DNA from 2 places in the Rothia sp. HMSC066H02 genome. Region 2 is predicted to be linked to the other one. Evidence: riboswitches for the same ligand, from Rfam matches in the RefSeq annotation. Region 2 holds a riboswitch; the other holds the start of a gene.

Region 1 (4,737 bases), on a different contig from region 2:
TGGGGACGCCGCGGGAGACATGCGTGTCACCGGTGAGCGCGTGCAGGATCAGGATGGCGTTATCGCCAGCCTCGTTGAGGGTGCCCCAGGTTTCGTAGCCGATGGTGACCTGCGGCAGGGTTACGCCGGATTCGAGCTCCAGGTCGCCGATGTTCAGCTGACGCAGGTAGCCTTGCGCTTCGGGGTGTTCGCGCTGGGTGCCTGCCACGGGGATGGGCGCGGTAACAGGCTGGTTGATAGTGCCGGGCTGGGTGGTGCCGGACTGGCTAGTGCTCTGGGCGGTCATGGGGGTTCCCTTCACTGGGTTGGCCGGCGAGGTGGTGCCGGGTGTGAGCGGGGTACTCGTCTGCGGGTTGAATCTGCAGTTGAGTCTGCGGGTTGAGGCAGCGAGGCGGCGGTGCCGCGCGCTTATGAAATGCTCCGTAACGGGGAATCCGCAGGTGGACCGAAAAGCCGTAGCTTGCCGGTCCACCTGCGGGTGCGTCACCGTTTAGGAGAGGGTGTCGAAGCCCAGCTGCAGGTCGGCGAGAATATCGTCGATGTTCTCGATGCCGACGGAGAGGCGCACGAAGTTCGGGTACACGCCAATCTTCTCCAGCTCCTCGGCGGACAGCTGGGAGTGGGTGGTGGAGGCCGGGTGAATCACGAGCGAGCGCACGTCACCAATATTGGCCACGTTCGAGTGCAGCTTCAGGGCGTCCACGAAGTCACGGGTCTGCTCCAGGGTTGCGCCCTTGAGGGTGAAACCGACAACCGCACCGGGGCCCTTGGGCAGGTACTTCTGTGCGCGCTCGTACCAGGGAGAGGATTCCAAGCCAGCCCAGATAACACGGTCGACCTGCGGGTTGGCTTCGAGCCAGCGAGCGACCTTGGTGGCGTTCTCGATGTGGCGCTCGATGCGCAGGGAGAGGGTCTCCAGGCCGATGCCGATGTTGAAGGCGTTGGTCGGCGAGATGGCGGCACCGGTGTCACGCAGCAGCGAAACGCGGGCCTTCAGAATGTAGGAGAGGTTCGCGCCGAACGCGGAGTCCTTACCCAAATCGCGTGCGTAGACCAGGCCGTGGTAGCCGGGGGCAGGCTGGTTGAACTTGGGGAACTTCTCGGGGTCTGCGCCGTAGTCGAAGTTACCGGAGTCCACAATCACACCGCCGATGGAGGTGCCGTGGCCGCCCAGGTACTTGGTGGCCGAGTGAACGACCACATCCGCACCGTGCTCGATGGGGCGCAGCAGGTAGGGGGTGGGCACGGTGTTGTCCACGATCAGGGGCACGCCGTTTTCGTGGGCAATTGCGGCGATGGGCTCAATATCGAGCACGTCGTTGCGGGGGTTGGGCACGGACTCGCCGTAGAACAGCTTGGTGTTGGGGCGAACCGCAGCGCGCCACTCGTCGAGGTTGTCAGGATTCTCAACGAAGGTGGTTTCGATGCCGAGATCGGCGAGGGTGTACTTGAGCAGGTTGTAGGTGCCGCCGTACACGGAGGGCGAAGCGACCACGTGGTCGCCGGCGCCGGCAATGTTCAGGATTGCGTAGGTGATAGCTGCCTGACCGGAGGCCAGCAGGAGCGCGCCGACGCCGCCCTCGAGGGAGGCGATGCGGTTCTCGATAACTTCCTGGGTGGGGTTGTTGAGGCGGGTGTAGATGGGGCCCAGCTCGGCGAGAGCGAAGCGGTTTGCAGCTTGCTCTGCACTGTCAAAGACGAAGGAAGTGGTCTGGTAGATGGGTAGTGCCCGAGCTCCCGTTACGGCATCCGGTGCCTGTCCCGCGTGAATCTGGCGGGTTTCGAACTTCCAACCGGCGGGGTTGGCGGGAGTCGGGACGGTAGTGTTGTTGCTCATGCTTGGCTCTCCTAAGGGGATAGTTAGGGGGCCGCATGCCGAGCGGTACAGGAATCGTCGTTGAGTTGTCCTGTCACGATTGATGTACCGGATTCGGTCACATCGGTCCCGCGCTTGCGTCACGCTTGTGCGTAACGCCCGGTCTTCACCCAGGGCACCCCACCGCGGAGGAGGGTTGCCGGCCAGCTAGCTGGGGCTTGTCGCTGGCGCTCTTGACCTGTCATTAGGGTGTCATAATCGGTTGCGCGGGGTCAAGGGTTTTAGGAGTGCGCGACACTTTAAGACGCTTCATTGCAAAGATGACGTTTTATGAATTGCCTTTGCTCTGACCTCATTTTAGGGGTTCGCATACTCTCAACCCGATTAGCCGAGTCAGGCACCTGTAGTATCCGCAGCAGATTCGCCCCATTGGCCTTGACCCGGTGGTAGTCCAACAGAGTCTAAAAGACCGGGGAAAAGATTCTCAATCACGCTGTCTCGGCGTGTAATTTTACGGTGCGTTCCCAGCACTTCGGTGTGCATGAGCCCTGATTCTCGGAGCACTTTGAAATGATAAGACATCGTAGATTTGGCGATTCCATAGTCAAAATCACCGCAGAACTGTGGCCCGTGGTCTGCGATACGGGCGAGAACATCTCGTCGAATGGGGTCTGACAATGCGCCAAGGACACGATCCAACGTCACGTCATCAGAGGTGGGGTGATACAGCCGTTCCTTACCCATAACCACGCCTTTCCGGGTTTTTCGCATAACGTATTGAGCCTTCATGACTCTGTGACAGAATATTACATCTTGGGCTTGCCCTTTAGCATAATATAGATTTATTCTAATTTCGACGAACATAGAAATAACATGAAAGGATGCACAATGAGTTCTCACAATACATCTCATCAGCTACCTCAAAATTCTGAGGCAACCATGCGGCTTGTCTCATTCAGCACTCTCTTTGTCATCGGCACAGATACTTTTCTCACTGCCCCTCTGCTTCCGCTACTCAGCAAGGAGTTCAACACCAGCACAGAACAATCAGGGTGGTTCGTCTCTGCATACGCTTTAGGGTATGCAATTTTCGCACTCATTGCAGGCCCGCTGTCAGACCGCGTTGATCGCAGGCGCATTATTCTTACCGGGTCCATCGGCTTTACGCTTTTTACGGGCTTATGCGGTTTAGCATGGGGGTTTTGGTCTCTTTTTACCGCCCGGTTTCTTGCGGGAGTGTTCGCTTCTCTGATCTCACCGCAGATTTGGGCATCTATCCCCATGACAGTGCCGAAACAAGCCATTATTAAAACTATGGGGTATGCAACGGCTGGACTTGCCATAGCCCAAATCGCCGGTATTCCTGTAGGTTCTTTCCTCTCTACTTATGGATGGCAGATACCATTTTTTGCAATCGCCGCAGCGTCTCTTCTTCTCTTGGGTATACTCTATTCACGTTTTCCCAGCATTCCCCCTGTGTCTGCAGCGCAAGATGGAAATTTTCTGACTCCCTACCTGCACGTTTTAAAAGCCCCTTCACTTTTGCTATCCCTCCTGGCGTACCTGATTTTCCAGACAGGAGTATTCGCATCTCTATCTTTCATAGGTTCATGGTTCGCGCGAGACTTTGGGGCATCGCAGACAACCATCGGTTTCGCCATGCTTGTAATCGGATGTGGCAACGCTCTAGGCTCCCTCACAGGGTCACGATTCGTCGCACATATAGGTACGCAGAAGACTATGCTCATGGGACTTATGGCACTCAGTATTGTGTATCTCTCGGCGTCATTGACAGCTAATTTCTGGACTGCTTTAGGTATTTTTACTCTTGCACTTTTTCTCGGAGGAATTATGCTCCCCGTCCTCATGGGAGAGCTACAAAGCCATACCGCTATAGCTCGCGGTACTGTATCATCCCTCTCAAACACGGCAATGTACGCTGGAACAACTATCAGCGGTGCCGTTGGCGGTACATTACTTACGCAGTTTCCGGGGTATAGCGGTATAGCCGTCATGAGTGCATGTGCAGTCGCAATTTCTCTTGGTGTCTATGCACTTGGTGGGGCATTCCGATCGAATAACGGGGGATCGTTTTAACTTCTTCGAATAAAATCAAAAAAATTTAATCACAGCATTCCGTGAGCCGTGCTACACTGATGGAAACCTTGAATCTAGGAGTGATGAGGTATGACCTCCCGCTAAAGTCGCACCGGCTCGCGGAATGCCCGCCCAGATGGTGGGCTCTAAAAAATTTCAGAAACAACCCTGCTTTGGTTCGATACATTTCAGGAGCGCATAGTGTGCGCTTGGGATACCAAAGTTCTGAGGGTTTCGTTGTTATACCTTCCGCACCTGTAGTCGGTGACTTGGGATTATTCGGGCACTACGTAGTGCCTCTCTCACGACTATTCATCTCACCCGTCCCACGTATTGCAGGCCTGCGAACACCATGGCTCAAGCGGCTTCGGGTGACTAAGCACCGCAAGGTTTTATCACGATGTCTACAATTCTTGACGCGGCACGGCTTCGCCGCGTCTTTGGCACAGGCGAACGCGCCTTTACCGCCGTCGACCGGGTGTCGCTTCGCGTCAGTTCCGGTGAAATTCATGCCCTTCTCGGCCCCAACGGTGCGGGCAAAACGACGACCGTGCAGATGTGCTCGACCCTGCTCACACCCACCGGCGGTAGCCTCACCGTGAACGGCGTTGATGCTATCGCTCACCCGCAGCGGGCGCGCCGTCACGTGGGTCTCGCGTTGGGCGGGGAGAACGGCTTCTACCCGCGAGCCAGTGCCCGCGATAATCTGCTGTTCTTCGCCGATGTTGCGGGGGTTTCCGGGCGGGCTCGACGACACGAGGTGGAGCATGCCCTCGCCCGTGTGGAGCTCACCGACGCCGCCACGCGGCCCGTCCAGGAGTTTT
Region 2 (4,737 bases):
GGTCCAGGCCGCTCCACGCGTTGACCTGACCGTTATCCAGGGCGGTGCGGCCGTCGGCGTGCTGCAGGTTCTGAATGGTCAGATCCGATGCGGAAATGCCCTCCTGCTTGAGTGCCTGCAACAGCAGGAAGTACGGGTCGGTACCCTTGGTCACGGCAACGGTCTTACCCTTCAGGTCCGCGACCTTGGTGATACCCGAATCCTTGCGGGTCACCAGAGCCGACCACTCCGGCTGCGAGTACAGGCTGATGACCTTGATGGGGGAGCCGTTAGCGCGTGCCAGCAGCGCCGCCGAACCGGCGGTCGAGCCGACATCAATGTTGCCGCTACGCAGCGCCTCATTCGCCTTGTTAGAGCCAGCCGACTTGACCCACTCAACCTTCTTACCCTCGGCGGCAAGGGCGGTCTCAAGCCAACCCTTCTTGCGGATAATCAGGGACAGCGGGTTGTAGGTCGCGTAGTCGATGGTCACGGTGTTCTTGTCGCCACCACCGGCAGCACCGGAGGCGCTAGCGGAACCGGAACCTTCACCGGCGCAAGCGCTGAGCAGAGTAGCAAAAGCGGCGGCTGCGGCAAGGGACTTGAGGGCGGTACGGCGAGACGGGGAGTAAGTCATGATGAAATCTTTTCGCTTCTGAAGATGATGATGTGATGTGTAAGAAATGCGTTTCGTGGCGGCTTTAGGCGTTATCTTCCACGCCGAGCTCAGCCAGCAGTTCGCTGCGCAGCGCCGTGATCTCTGCATCGGCGCGGTCACGCGGGTGAGAACGGTCAACGGTCACAATGCGCTGGATGGTGGCGGGCGCCTCCGGGGTGTCCTTACCGAGGACAATCACCCGGTCAGAGAGGTACAGCGCCTCTTCCACATCGTGGGTGACCAGCAGAATCGTGGTCGGGTCTTGACGGTGCACGTCCAACAGCAAATCCTGCATGTTGATGCGGGTCAGCGCGTCCAGAGCACCGAAGGGCTCGTCGAGCAGCAGCACGCCGGGGTTGCGTGCGAGCGCTCGCGCCAGGGACACGCGCTGAGCCATACCGCCTGAAATTTCCTTGGGACGGTGGGTTGCGTATTCGCCCAGGCCGACCAGGTCGAGCAGGCGCGCTACGGATGCTGTGCCTTCAGATTTTTTGGTGCCCTGCGGCAGTCCGAGCGCCACGTTGTCGGCGACGGTGCGCCAGGGGAGCAGACGCGGTTCCTGAAAGCCGATAGCTACGCGGGGGTCGAGGCCGGTCACTGCCTTCTCGCCGATACGTACGGTACCTGCGGTGATGCGGTTCAGGCCTGCTGCTGCACGCAGGAGGGTGGATTTGCCGCATCCGGAGGATCCGATGACGGAGATAATCTCGCCGGGGGCTGCGGTGAAGGAGACTCCGCGAAGAACTTCGTGGGTTCCGCCGGGCACGGGGAAAGACTGTCCGACGCCTTCAAAGCTCAAGGGGACGGCGGCGGTGGATACGGCACGGCGGCCGTTCTTTTCACTGGTGGGTACGTCAGTTACTGCACTGTTGAGTGTCATGTCACTTCCATCGTTCCTGGCGTTAGCACCGGGGGCGGAAGAATCCGTGCCGGTTGCTGCGACGTCGTGGAGCCAGGTCTCTCAGTCGCTCTGGATGGTTTGCTTCTCCCACCCTATGGGCTGTGGCGTGCCTCAATCAACCCGGCGGGCGCGTATGAATTTCTATGACCGTATATTTCGCATTTATCACGAAATATTTCGGTTCCACGTCACAAAAAGATTTTTTCGTCACAAACGTGACCTCCCTCCCGCGCGCCCCGTACACTCAAACCACGAGATCATGAGTCCCGGCGCTAAGCTCTGGCTGGCCGGGCGGCAACCCTCTCCCGTAGCGGGGTGCCCCAGATGATGATCTGGCCTCAATGAAAAGAGGCAAGTACGGCGCGAACGCGCCACCTGCACGAAGGCCACCACCGAACGCAGAAGGCAAGAAGGAGGCGGCGCGCGGGGTGCAGGGCACTAACCCGATCGTCCCCGATCATTCGCGAAAGGAAAATCGATGGCTGAGCAGAAGAAGCGCATCGTAGTTAACGCATTCGAAATGACCTGCATTGGTCACCAGAGCTTCGACCTCTGGCGTCACCCGCGCTCCCGCGCAACCGAGTACAACACCATCAAGTACTGGACTGACCTGGCTAAGACTCTTGAGCGCGGCCTGTTTGACGCCGTGTTCATCGCTGACGTTGTTGGTATCTACGACGTGTACAAGAACTCTGCCGCTCCCGCCATTGAGGGTGCCGCTCAGGTTCCCGTGAATGACCCCGCAACCCAGATTTCTGCAATGGCTGCAGTGACCGAGCACCTCGGCTTCGGCGTGACTGCTGCCGCTACTTTCGAGCAGCCCTACACCCTGGCTCGCCGCTACGCCTCCCTCGACCACCTCACCGAGGGCCGCGTCGGCTTCAACGTGGTGACTTCTTACCTGCCGTCGGCTGCTGAGAACCAGGGCCTGCCCACCCAGATTCCGCACGATGAGCGCTACGATATCGCTGACGAGTTCCTGGACGTCTGCTACAAGCTGTGGGAAGGCTCCTGGGAAGACGGCGCAGTCATCAAGGACCGCGAGCGCGGCGTCTACGCTGACCCCTCCAAGGTCCACCCGATTGGTCACAAGGGTAAGTACTTCTCCGTGCCCGGCATCTCCCTGACCGAGCCGAGCCCGCAGCGCACCCCCGTGATTTTCCAGGCTGGCGCATCCAGCCGCGGTCAGAAGTTCTCCGGTAAGCACGCTGAGGCTGTGTTCATCAGCGCCCTGCGCCCGGACCTGACCCGCGTTGTGACCGACCGTATTCGCACCGCTGCCGAGGAGCAGGGCCGTAGCCGCGACGACGTCAAGATCCTCGCAATGCTCTCCGTCATCGTGGATGAGACCGAAGAGAAGGCAAAGGCAAAGTACGAGGAGTACAAGAAGTACATCAACCTCGACTCTGCACAGGCTATCATCGGCGGCTGGTCCGGTGTTGACCTGTCCCAGTTCGACGAGGACGAGGTCCTGAACTACGTGCAGACCGAGTCGATTCAGTCCTTCCTGACCCCCTTCACCCTGCAGGCGAAGGACAAGAAGTGGACCCGCAAGGCCATCGCTGAGCACACCACCCTTGGCGGCATGGGCGATGTCATTGTTGGTGACCCGGTTCAGGTTGCTGACGAGCTGGAGCGTTGGATCGACGAGGGTGGCCTGGACGGCATCAACCTGGCATACCACGTCTCCCCGGGCTCCTTCGAGGACTTCATTGAGTACGTTGTTCCCGAGCTGCAGAAGCGCGGCCGCTACCGCACCGAGTACGAGGGCAACACCCTGCGTGAGAACATCTTCGGTAAGGGCCACACCAAGGTTGCTGACTCCCACCCGGCGGCTAAGTACCGCGGCGCATACGTGGGCAAGCCTTCCGCGGCTGACACCCCGGCTCGCGCAATCGCTGAATAAGCGTTGCCGCTGATGCGTACCGTGTAGGTTCGCTCAAACTTAACGATTGAAAACAAGAACGCCCGTTCTGCTGGAGGATTTGTATCCCCGGCAGAGCGGGCGTTTCTTTGCGCTGTGCTTTCTTGATGCGGCACTTTCTTGACGTGGCGCGTTCTTTATACTGGGTGGCATGACTGAACTAAACCATGATGACCGCTGCCCCTGCTCGAGCGGCGAGGTGTACGGCGCCTGCTGCGGCAGGTTCCTGGGCGAGTTTGCCGCCTCCGGCACGTTGACTGCTCCCGCGCCGGAGCAGCTGATGTGCTCGCGTTTTACCGCGTTTGCGACAGGGGATGCGGCGTACTTGCTGGCGAGCTGGCATCCGAGTACTCGCCCGGCGACGCTGGAGTTGGAGGATGATATCCGCTGGTATCGCCTGGATATTCTGGGTGCTTCGGGTGGCCCGTTTGATGCATCCGGTACGGTGGAGTTCGTTGCGTATTACCGTTCGGTGCCGGGTATTCCTGCGGAGGAGCGGGTGAAGGGTAGCATGCATGAGCTGTCGCGCTTTGAGAAGGTGGGCGGCGCCTGGTTCTATGTGGATGGAGACGTCCGCTAAATCTCGTCACTTTCCCTGCCTCTCGTACATGCTGAGTGCGGGCATAGAAGAAATGGCAGAATCATTCCGAAACCGGAACGATTCTGCCATTCCTTGTTTTAGTTAGCTTCTGTCTTTTAGAAGATTTTCAAAGTTAGCCTGAGATATCAGCCAGACCAAGCCAAGAGGCACGCTCTGCCCCAATAGCAGGAATCAAAATAGGGGATGCGGTCATGACTAAGAGGCTTTCTTCAAAACAGAATCTTGAAGAATGCGCTCTGCCTCAGCGGAGCTTCTCGGATCCCCCAAATCTAGAAGATCTACCGCCACATGCAAGGGCAGAATATGGGGCGGCTCATCGCATTCACGCAAGATAATGTTCGCCGAATCTACAGACGCCGGAAGCAGGTTGTACAGAAAAATGATGTTCTCTAAATCCTGGCTTGAAACATATGCATCAACCATTGAGCCGTACACCTGAGAAATATCGCTACTAATGCCGGTAAGCGACAATGCAGGGTCTTCCAAAATTGCAGGAATTTCAGCGGGAGGAGCCTGCAGATGATGCACTTTCAGACCGCGGCGGGCTCGGTATCGCTCAACAGACGCAGGTCCTTGCACCTGAATTGCTGAGGCGCGTTCTTTTGCCCTGCGGCGTTCCTCAACCGATAGGACAGATGACTGACCATCGCAGTAACGCGCCAAAGCGTTGAATG

The links. Region 2 has a riboswitch for S-adenosylmethionine ahead of HMPREF2999_RS02375 (LLM class flavin-dependent oxidoreductase). Riboswitches for the same ligand answer to the same signal wherever they lie in the genome.
Region 1: linked by a shared signal. The riboswitch ahead of HMPREF2999_RS04995 (bifunctional o-acetylhomoserine/o-acetylserine sulfhydrylase) and the one ahead of HMPREF2999_RS02375 (LLM class flavin-dependent oxidoreductase) in region 2 are both predicted to bind S-adenosylmethionine.

The regions. Positions count from the first base shown of each region.
Region 1 is NZ_KV818683.1:198,152-202,888, reverse strand. It holds gene HMPREF2999_RS05000 (homoserine O-acetyltransferase MetX) at 1-286, opposite strand, end outside; gene HMPREF2999_RS04995 (bifunctional o-acetylhomoserine/o-acetylserine sulfhydrylase) at 491-1,837, opposite strand; SAM riboswitch class IV at 1,943-2,055, opposite strand; gene HMPREF2999_RS09290 (ArsR/SmtB family transcription factor) at 2,210-2,560, opposite strand; gene HMPREF2999_RS04990 (MFS transporter) at 2,705-3,913, shown strand; gene HMPREF2999_RS04985 (ABC transporter ATP-binding protein) at 4,314-4,737, shown strand, end outside.
Region 2 is NZ_KV818672.1:66,609-71,345, reverse strand. It holds gene HMPREF2999_RS02385 (aliphatic sulfonate ABC transporter substrate-binding protein) at 1-616, opposite strand, end outside; gene HMPREF2999_RS02380 (ABC transporter ATP-binding protein) at 681-1,517, opposite strand; SAM riboswitch class I at 1,522-1,618, opposite strand; SAM riboswitch class IV at 1,794-1,902, shown strand; gene HMPREF2999_RS02375 (LLM class flavin-dependent oxidoreductase) at 2,017-3,444, shown strand; gene HMPREF2999_RS02370 (YchJ family protein) at 3,614-4,042, shown strand; gene HMPREF2999_RS02365 (hypothetical protein) at 4,259-4,737, opposite strand, start outside.